2 regions of the Citrobacter tructae genome follow, and region 1 is predicted to be linked to the other one. Evidence: predicted binding sites of a transcription regulator. Region 1 holds the regulator's gene; the other holds the start of a gene.
The links. The regulator CRP, encoded in region 1, controls carbon source genes, mostly activating them, when cyclic AMP is high. The targets are predictions, from matches to a motif close to ATGTGANNNNNNTCACAT.
Positions count from the first base shown of each region.

Region 1 (4,545 bases):
GGACTGATTGAGGCGGCGCAAAAGCGCGGCTGGTTAGGCGTGGTGATGCATTTTCGCGGCTGCAGCGGTGAACCGAATCGCCTGAACCGCATTTATCACTCCGGCGAGACCGAAGACGGCACCTGGTTTTTACACTGGCTGGAATGTGAATTCGGCCGCGTGCCGACCGCAGCGGTCGGCTATTCGCTCGGCGGCAACATGCTGGCCTGCCTGCTGGCAAAAGAAGGCAACGACATTCCAATTGATGCCGCAGTTATTGTCTCTGCGCCTTTCGTACTGGAAGCCTGTAGTTATCATATGGAGAAAGGTTTCTCCCGTGTCTATCAGCGCTACCTGCTCAATCTGTTGAAAGCCAATGCCTCGCGTAAGCTTGAGGCGTATCCGGGTTCGCTGCCGGTAAGCCTGGCCCAGTTGAAATCCCTGCGCCGCATTCGCGATTTTGACGATCTGATTACTGCAAAAATTCACGGTTTCGCCGACGCGATAGACTATTATCGTCAGTGTAGCGCTATGCCGTTGCTCAATCGGATCGCCAAACCAACGCTGATTATCCACGCCAAGGACGATCCGTTTATGGACCACCATGTGATCCCCAAACCGGAAAACCTGCCCTCGCAGGTGGAATATCAGTTAACCGAGCACGGTGGTCACGTTGGGTTTATTGGCGGCACGCTGCGCCGCCCCGAGATGTGGCTGGAATCGCGTATCCCCGACTGGCTGACAACGTATCTGGAGGCATAATCATGCAGATCCCCTGGCAGGACTTATCCCCTGAAGCGCTGGACAATCTGATTGAAAGCTTTGTCTTGCGTGAAGGCACCGATTATGGTGAACATGAACGTTCACTCGAACAAAAAGTCGCCGACGTCAGACGCCAGTTACAATCTGGCGAAGCCATCCTGGTATGGTCAGAACTGCATGAAACGGTCAACATTATGCCGCAGAAACAGTTTCGCGAATAATCGGTTGTCGACGGCTGACTATAATAAAAAACCAACCTATTTATGGAGTTGTTATGTCTGCCAAACATCCGGTGATTGCGGTAACAGGATCCAGCGGCGCGGGGACCACCACCACCAGCCTCGCGTTTCGTAAAATTTTCTCGCAGTTAAATCTGCGCGCTGCCGAGGTGGAAGGCGACAGTTTTCACCGCTATACCCGTCCTGAGATGGACATGGCGATCCGCAAAGCGCGTGACGCCGGGCGACACATCAGCTATTTCGGCCCCGAAGCCAACGATTTCAGCCTGCTGGAACACACCTTCATCGAGTACGGTCAGTCGGGCAAAGGCCAGTCACGAAAATATCTGCACACGTATGATGAAGCCGTTCCGTGGAATCAGGTTCCGGGCACATTTACCCCCTGGCAGCCTCTTCCTGAACCGACGGACGTGCTGTTCTATGAAGGCTTGCACGGCGGTGTAGTAACCCCGCAACAAAATGTGGCGCGGCATGTCGATCTATTGGTCGGGGTGGTGCCAATCGTCAACCTGGAGTGGATCCAGAAACTAACCCGCGATACCAGCGAGCGCGGTCACTCCCGCGAAGCGGTAATGGACTCAGTCGTGCGCTCAATGGACGATTACATCAATTACATCACCCCGCAGTTTTCCCGCACGCATATTAACTTCCAGCGCGTACCGACGGTCGACACCTCTAACCCTTTTGCAGCAAAAAGCATTCCGTCATTGGATGAAAGCTTTGTTGTTATCCATTTTCGTAATCTGGAAGGTATCGACTTTCCCTGGCTACTGGCTATGCTGCAGGGCTCATTCATTTCTCACATCAATACATTAGTGGTGCCGGGTGGCAAAATGGGGCTGGCAATGGAGCTGATCATGCTGCCGCTGGTCCAACGGCTGATGGAAGGGAAGAAAATAGAGTAAGCGGTGTTTGTGCCGGATAGCGCTAGGCTCATCCGGCATTAGAAATTACGCCGCAATCACTTCATAGGAATGGGTAATATTCACCGCTTTTTCTAGCATCAACGCCACGGAACAATACTTCTCCGCCGAGAGGTCTACTGCGCGGGACACTGACGCGTCTTTTAGATCGTTACCGGTGACGATGAAATGCAGATTAATATGGGTAAACAGACGCGGCGCTTCTTCACGACGTTCGGAAGTGAGTTTCACTTCGCAGTTGGTCACATCCTGACGACCCTTTTGCAGGATCGACACCACATCAATCGCACTACAGCCACCCGCAGCCATTAGCACCATTTCCATCGGGCTCGGCGCTTTATCACCAGAGTTACCGTCCATCAAGATTTGGTGGCCAGAGGCGGACTCACCGAGGAAGGTTAACCCCTCAACCCACTTTACACGCGCTTGCATATTTCGTAACTCCAATGTTTCAATTTTCCTGACAGATTACGCGTACATAACAATTCTCGCAACGGAAGGCGACCTGCATCATGCTGAAGCGAGACACCAGGAGACACACGGCGAAAGCTATGCTAAAACAGTCAGGATGCTACAGTATTACATAGACGTACTGCATGTATGCAGAGGACATCACATTACAGGCTGCAGTTCACTTTTTAGCAGCCCCTTTCCCAGGTAGCGGGAAACATATTTTTGCAACCCCAGAGGCAGCGTCGTTTTCTGGCTCTGGAGACAGCTTATAACAGAGGATAACCGCGCATGGTGCTTGGCAAACCGCAAACAGACCCGACTCTCGAATGGTTCTTGTCTCATTGCCATATTCATAAGTACCCATCGAAGAGCACGCTGATTCACCAGGGTGAAAAAGCGGAAACGTTGTATTACATCGTTAAAGGCTCAGTGGCAGTGCTGATCAAAGATGAAGAAGGGAAAGAAATGATCCTCTCTTATCTGAATCAGGGCGATTTCATTGGTGAATTAGGCCTGTTTGAAGAAGGCCAGGAACGTAGCGCCTGGGTACGTGCCAAAACCGCATGTGAAGTCGCTGAAATTTCATACAAAAAATTTCGTCAATTAATCCAGGTTAACCCGGATATTCTGATGCGCCTGTCTTCCCAGATGGCTCGTCGTCTGCAGGTAACGTCCGAAAAAGTGGGCAACCTTGCCTTCCTGGATGTCACTGGTCGTATCGCCCAGACCCTGTTGAACCTGGCGAAGCAACCTGACGCTATGACCCACCCGGATGGCATGCAGATCAAAATCACCCGTCAGGAAATTGGCCAGATCGTTGGCTGTTCCCGTGAAACTGTTGGTCGTATCCTGAAGATGCTGGAAGATCAGAACCTGATCTCCGCGCACGGTAAGACGATCGTCGTCTACGGCACGCGTTAACCTCATCGAAATGGCGCGTTACCGGGTAATGCGCCATTCTTGTTTACACCGATGTGGCGAAGACTGATTTATCACCCCGAGATCAACTACGCACTACGACAAACCCTGGTGCTGTGTTTGCCCGTGGCTGTCGGTCTTATCATCGGTCAGCTTCATCTGGGGCTGCTTTTCTCCCTCGTCCCTGCCTGCTGTAACATTGCCGGTCTTGATACCCCGCATAAGCGCTTTTTCAAACGCTTAGTTATTGGCGCGTCGCTGTTTGCCGGGTGCAGCCTGATCATGCAGTTGCTGCTGGCGCAGACCATACCGCTTCCGCTAATCCTCACCGGCCTGACACTGGTTCTCGGCGTAACCGCAGAGCTGGGCCCTCTGCATGCTCGATTACTGCCAGCCTCACTGATCGCGGCGATTTTCACGCTAAGTCTGGCCGGGAATATGCCCATCTGGGAGCCGCTGCTGATCTATGCGCTGGGTACGTTGTGGTACGGCGCGTTCAACTGGTTCTGGTTTTGGCTGTGGCGTGAACAGCCGCTGCGGGAATCGCTCAGCTTGTTGTACCGCGAACTGGCCGATTATTGTGAAGCAAAATATAGCCTGCTAACCCAGCACGTCGATCCCGAAAAAGCGTTACCCCCGCTGCTGGTTCGCCAGCAAAAAGCCGTGGATCTGATCACCCAGTGTTATCAGCAAATGCACATGCTTTCGGCGCATCGCAATAACGAGTACAAACGCCTGCTGCGGTCCTTTCAGGAAGCACTGGATTTGCAGGAACATATTTCCGTTAGCCTGCATCAACCGGAAGAGGTGCAAAAGCTGGTCGAGCGTAGCCACGCGGAGCAGGTGATTCGCTGGAACGCGCGCACCGTCGCCGCCCGCCTGCGCGTGCTGGCAGATGACATTCTGTATCATCGCTTGCCTACGCGTTTTTCCATGGAGAAACAGATTGGCACGCTGGAGAAAATTGCTAACCAGCATCCGGACAACCCGGTCGGGCAGTTTTGCTACTGGCACTTTAGCCGTATTGCCCGCGTGCTACGCACTCAGCGTCCACTGTACGCCCGAGATTTGATGGCCGACAAACAGCGCCGATTGCCGTTGCTCCCTGCCCTGAAAAACTATCTGTCGTTGAAATCCCCGGCGCTGCGTAATGCCGGACGCATCAGCGTCATGTTGAGCATCGCCAGCCTGATGGGCAGCGCCTTACACCTGCCAAAACCTTACTGGATCCTGATGACGGTCCTGTTCGTCACGCAAAACGGCTACGGTGC
Region 1 covers NZ_CP038469.1:3,802,814-3,807,358, reverse strand. The annotation lists partial or broken gene E4Z61_RS18825 (hydrolase) at 1-741, shown strand, start outside; gene E4Z61_RS18820 (YheU family protein) at 744-962, shown strand; gene E4Z61_RS18815 (phosphoribulokinase) at 1,016-1,885, shown strand; gene E4Z61_RS18810 (OsmC family protein) at 1,931-2,335, opposite strand; gene crp (cAMP-activated global transcriptional regulator CRP) at 2,645-3,277, shown strand; gene E4Z61_RS18800 (YccS/YhfK family putative transporter) at 3,329-4,545, shown strand, end outside.

Region 2 (4,545 bases), 200 kb from region 1:
AAATCACTTGGACCGACGAAGATACCGTCAACGCCTTCGGTTGCAGCAATCGCATCCACATTATCAACGCCCTGCTGGCTTTCGATTTGCACGATGATGGTGATGTTTTTGTTGGACTGCGCGAAGTAGTCCGGCACGGTGCCAAACATATTGGCGCGGTGGGAAACGGACACGCCGCGAATACCTTCCGGCGGATAACGAGTAGACGCCACGGCGTTCACCGCATCTTCTTCGGTCTCAACAAACGGGATCAGGAAGTTATAGAACCCGATATCCAACAAACGCTTGATGATCACCGGTTCGTTGGTCGGCACACGCACAACCGGCACGCTGGAACTGCCTTTCAGCGCCATCAGCTGTGGGATAAACGTCGAGATATCGTTTGGCGCATGTTCGCCGTCCAGCACCAGCCAGTCAAAACCGGCCAGACCTAAAACTTCGGTACTGATCGGGCTTGCCAGTGCGGACCAGCAGCCAATTTGGATGTCTTGCGCCGCAAGGGCTGCTTTAAATTTGTTCGGGAAAATCGCGTTATCCATTTTCATTACCTTAAGTTAGTCGTGACTTACTTCCGCAGTTCCAGACGTTTGATGTCGCCCACCACGAACAGGTAGCAAACCATCATCATCAGCGCAGAACAGCCTACAAAAATCAGTGCGCCATTAAAGGAGTGCAGCTCGCTAACGATGTAGCCAATCACCAGCGGGGTGGCGATAGAAGCCACGTTGCCGAAGACGTTAAACAGCGCGCCGCACAGCCCAACAATTTCTTTCGGTGCCACGTCAGAGATAACCGGCCAACCCAATGCACCAAAACCTTTACCGAAGAATGCCAGCGCCATCAGCGCCACCACCAGCACCGTACTGTCGGTGTAGTTACACAGAATAATCGTCGATGCCAACAGCATCCCCAGTACAATAGGCAGCTTACGTGCAAAGGTCAGCGAGCAACCTCGACGAATGAGATAGTCAGAGAACAACCCGCCCAGCACACCGCCAGCAAAACCGCACAGTGCCGGAATAGAAGCTACCATCCCCACTTTCAGAATTGACATGCCCTTATCTTGCACCAGGTAAATCGGAAACCAGGTGAGGAAGAACCAGGTGATGGTGTTTAAGAAATACTGACCGAAAAAGATACCTAACATCATCCGACTGCTGAGCAACTGCTTGATGTAATCCAGTTTCGGGCCTTTTTCGGCATCGCTACCCGGCTTTTTATGGTCCATATCAACCACGGCGCCGTTATCCGCAATAAACTTCAGCTCCTCCGGCGACATACGCGGATGGTCGGTTGGGTTGTGAACGAACTTTACCCACAGGCCGGTTAACACAAAGCCAATCACACCCATCACGGTAAAGACATGTTCCCAGCCCCAGGCGAAGGTCAGCCAGCCCAGCAGCGGTGAAAACAACGCCAGCGAGAAATACTGCGCGGAGTTAAAAATCGCAGAGGCCGTGCCACGCTCTTTGGTCGGGAACCAGGCCGCAACAATACGGGCGTTAGCCGGGAAGGAAGGCGCTTCCGAGAAGCCCAGCATAAAACGCATGATAAACATTGAGATCCCCGCCCAGGCCAGCGGGAACATATCGACAAAGCCCTGCAGGAAGGTAAACAACGACCAGAAGAACAGGCTGTAGGTATAGACTTTCTTCGAACCAAACTTGTCAAGCAACCAGCCGCCGGGGATCTGCATCAGCAAATAGGCCCAGCCGAAGGCGGAGAAAATGTAACCCATTGATATAGCGCTGAGCTGCAGCTCTTTTGCCACTTCAGTACCGGCAATAGACAGCGTCGCGCGGTCCGCATAGTTAACGGCGGTGACAATAAATATTATCAGCAATATTAAATATCGAGTGTGCGTACCTTTCTTTTTCTCTACAACCGTATCCAGTATCATTCTATTTGCCTCAGACACATAAATAATTTTTTTATTATTTTTGAGGGTGTGTTCGATGATAAATCACAGGAAAATAAATGACGCTGTTATTTATCAGTCGCTATTAAACCGTGATTCAGTATAATCAGCACGGCATTGTTAATCATTGTGCAATTGCTCATTTAAGACAGCTTGTTAAAATATTATTTTGTGCAAATGCACATAACCATGGGCGCTAATGCACACATTTAAGTATTGGTACCCATGGTGGTGCTGCATTGCTGGCATTAAGTGATATCGGTCACATTCTTAAATTTAAACTCCTGACATTCTTATTTCACGACACTGAGTCTTTATTACCTATAATTAGATTCAATATATATCTATTATCACCACCTGGCTGGAGAGTACTGGACAATGGCCGATATCGAAATTAGACAAGAATCGCCAACGGCGTTTTATATTAAAGTACACGACACAGATAATGTGGCGATTATTGTCAATGACAATGGTCTGAAAGCCGGGACGCGTTTCCCGGACGGACTGACGCTGATTGAACATATTCCCCAGGGCCATAAAGTGGCACTCACGGATATTGCTGTTCACGGCGAAATTGTGCGCTATGGCGAAGTGATCGGCTACGCCGTTCGCGACATCGCACGCGGTAGCTGGATTGATGAATCAATGGTTGAGCTGCCCAAAGCCCCGCCGCTGGAGACGCTGCCGCTGGCAACTAAAGTGCCGGAGCCGCTTCCACCTCTGGAAGGCTACACCTTCGAAGGCTACCGTAATGCAGACGGCAGCGTTGGCACCAAAAACCTGCTCGGTATCTCCACCAGCGTGCACTGTGTGGCAGGGGTGGTGGATTATGTGGTGAAAATTATTGAGCGCAATCTGCTGCCCAAATACCCGAACGTTGACGGCGTGGTCGGGCTGAACCATCTGTATGGCTGCGGGGTGGCAATCAATGCCCCGGCCGCTATCGTGCCGATTCGCACTATCCATAATATTGCCCTGAACCCGAACTTCGGTGGAGAGGTGATGGTTATCGGCCTTGGCTGCGAAAAACTCCAGCCGGAACGCCTGCTGGAAGGCACGCATGATGTGAAAAGTATTCCGGTGGACAGCGCCAGCATTGTCAGCCTGCAGGATGAAAAACACGTGGGCTTTCAATCGATGGTTGAAGATATTTTGCAGGTTGCCGAGCGCCATCTGGCAAAACTCAATCAGCGCCAGCGTGAAACCTGCCCCGCATCGGAGTTGGTGGTTGGCATGCAGTGTGGCGGCAGCGATGCATTTTCTGGCGTAACGGCTAACCCGGCAGTGGGCTACGCGTCCGATCTGCTGGTGCGTTGCGGCGCAACCGTGATGTTCTCGGAAGTTACCGAAGTGCGCGATGCAATCCATCTTCTGACCCCGCGTGCAATTAACGAAGAAGTGGGTAAACGTCTACTGGAAGAGATGGCCTGGTACGATAACTATCTCGATATGGGCAAAACTGACCGCAGCGCCAACCCGTCTCCGGGCAACAAGAAAGGCGGGCTGGCAAACGTCGTAGAAAAAGCACTGGGTTCCATTGCCAAGTCAGGCAAGAGTGCCATCGTCGAAGTATTGTCGCCGGGACAGCGCCCAACCAAACGCGGACTGATTTACGCCGCCACCCCCGCCAGTGATTTTATCTGCGGCACACAGCAGGTCGCTTCCGGGATAACCGTGCAGGTGTTCACGACTGGACGCGGCACGCCATACGGTCTGATGGCGGTACCGGTAATTAAAATGGCGACGCGTACCGAACTGGCAAATCGTTGGTTTGATCTGATGGACATCAACGCAGGCACCATCGCTACCGGTGAAGAAACCATCGAAGAGGTGGGTCTGAAGCTATTCGAATTCATTCTCGACGTCGCCAGCGGGCGCAAGAAAACCTTCTCGGATCAGTGGGGGCTGCATAACCAGCTGGCAGTGTTTAACCCCGCGCCGGTAACCTGATTTTCGAAGCGAAAGCCAAAAACGAAACGGGGATTTATCCCCGTTTCTATTCTCTGTTCATGAAGAGATAAAGTGATAACCTTCGCATTTTCAACGGTTTTTTTTCTCCCCTCTTTTTTTCGATTCTATAGCAAAATTTTTTCTAACCGCATGAAATAAAACGAAATATTAATAACGTCGATTGATGTCGTATTTTCGTTTTGATAAAAGAGAAACCTACCGAAAGACGCTCCTGTTTTTATATGATAATCCCCTCTTTTTTGCCCCTTTGACTTTCCCACTGGTTATACAGATTATTCAATGGCTCCTGTAATTTACCTCCCAAGCATTCTGACCTGAATAAAGAGGGAAGTTATGTCTACCCTGAATAAAAATAACATCGTATTGGCGTGCCTTATTTCATGTGTAATGGCTACACCTGTCGTCGCGAGCGCTGAAGGCCAGGCTGACACTAAGCCTGTTAAATTACGCTACACGCTGTGGGACCGAAATCAGCTTCCCGGCGAACAACAACTGGTTAATGAGTTCGAAAAAAACAACCCCGATATTAAAGTTGAAATTGAGTTAACCCCTTACGATCAGTATTTTATAAAACTGAGCTCGGCGGTGGGTGGAAATGTGGCTCCAGATGTATTCTGGATGAATATGCCTAATTTCCAGCAATACGTTAAGAACGG
Region 2 covers NZ_CP038469.1:4,000,245-4,004,789, reverse strand. The annotation lists gene garL (2-dehydro-3-deoxyglucarate aldolase) at 1-539, opposite strand, end outside; gene E4Z61_RS19910 (MFS transporter) at 566-1,900, opposite strand; gene garD (galactarate dehydratase) at 2,297-3,868, shown strand; gene E4Z61_RS19900 (ABC transporter substrate-binding protein) at 4,223-4,545, shown strand, end outside.
Region 2: garD (galactarate dehydratase) is a predicted target of CRP. The motif match lies at 2,169-2,186, and genes of this name have one in related genera.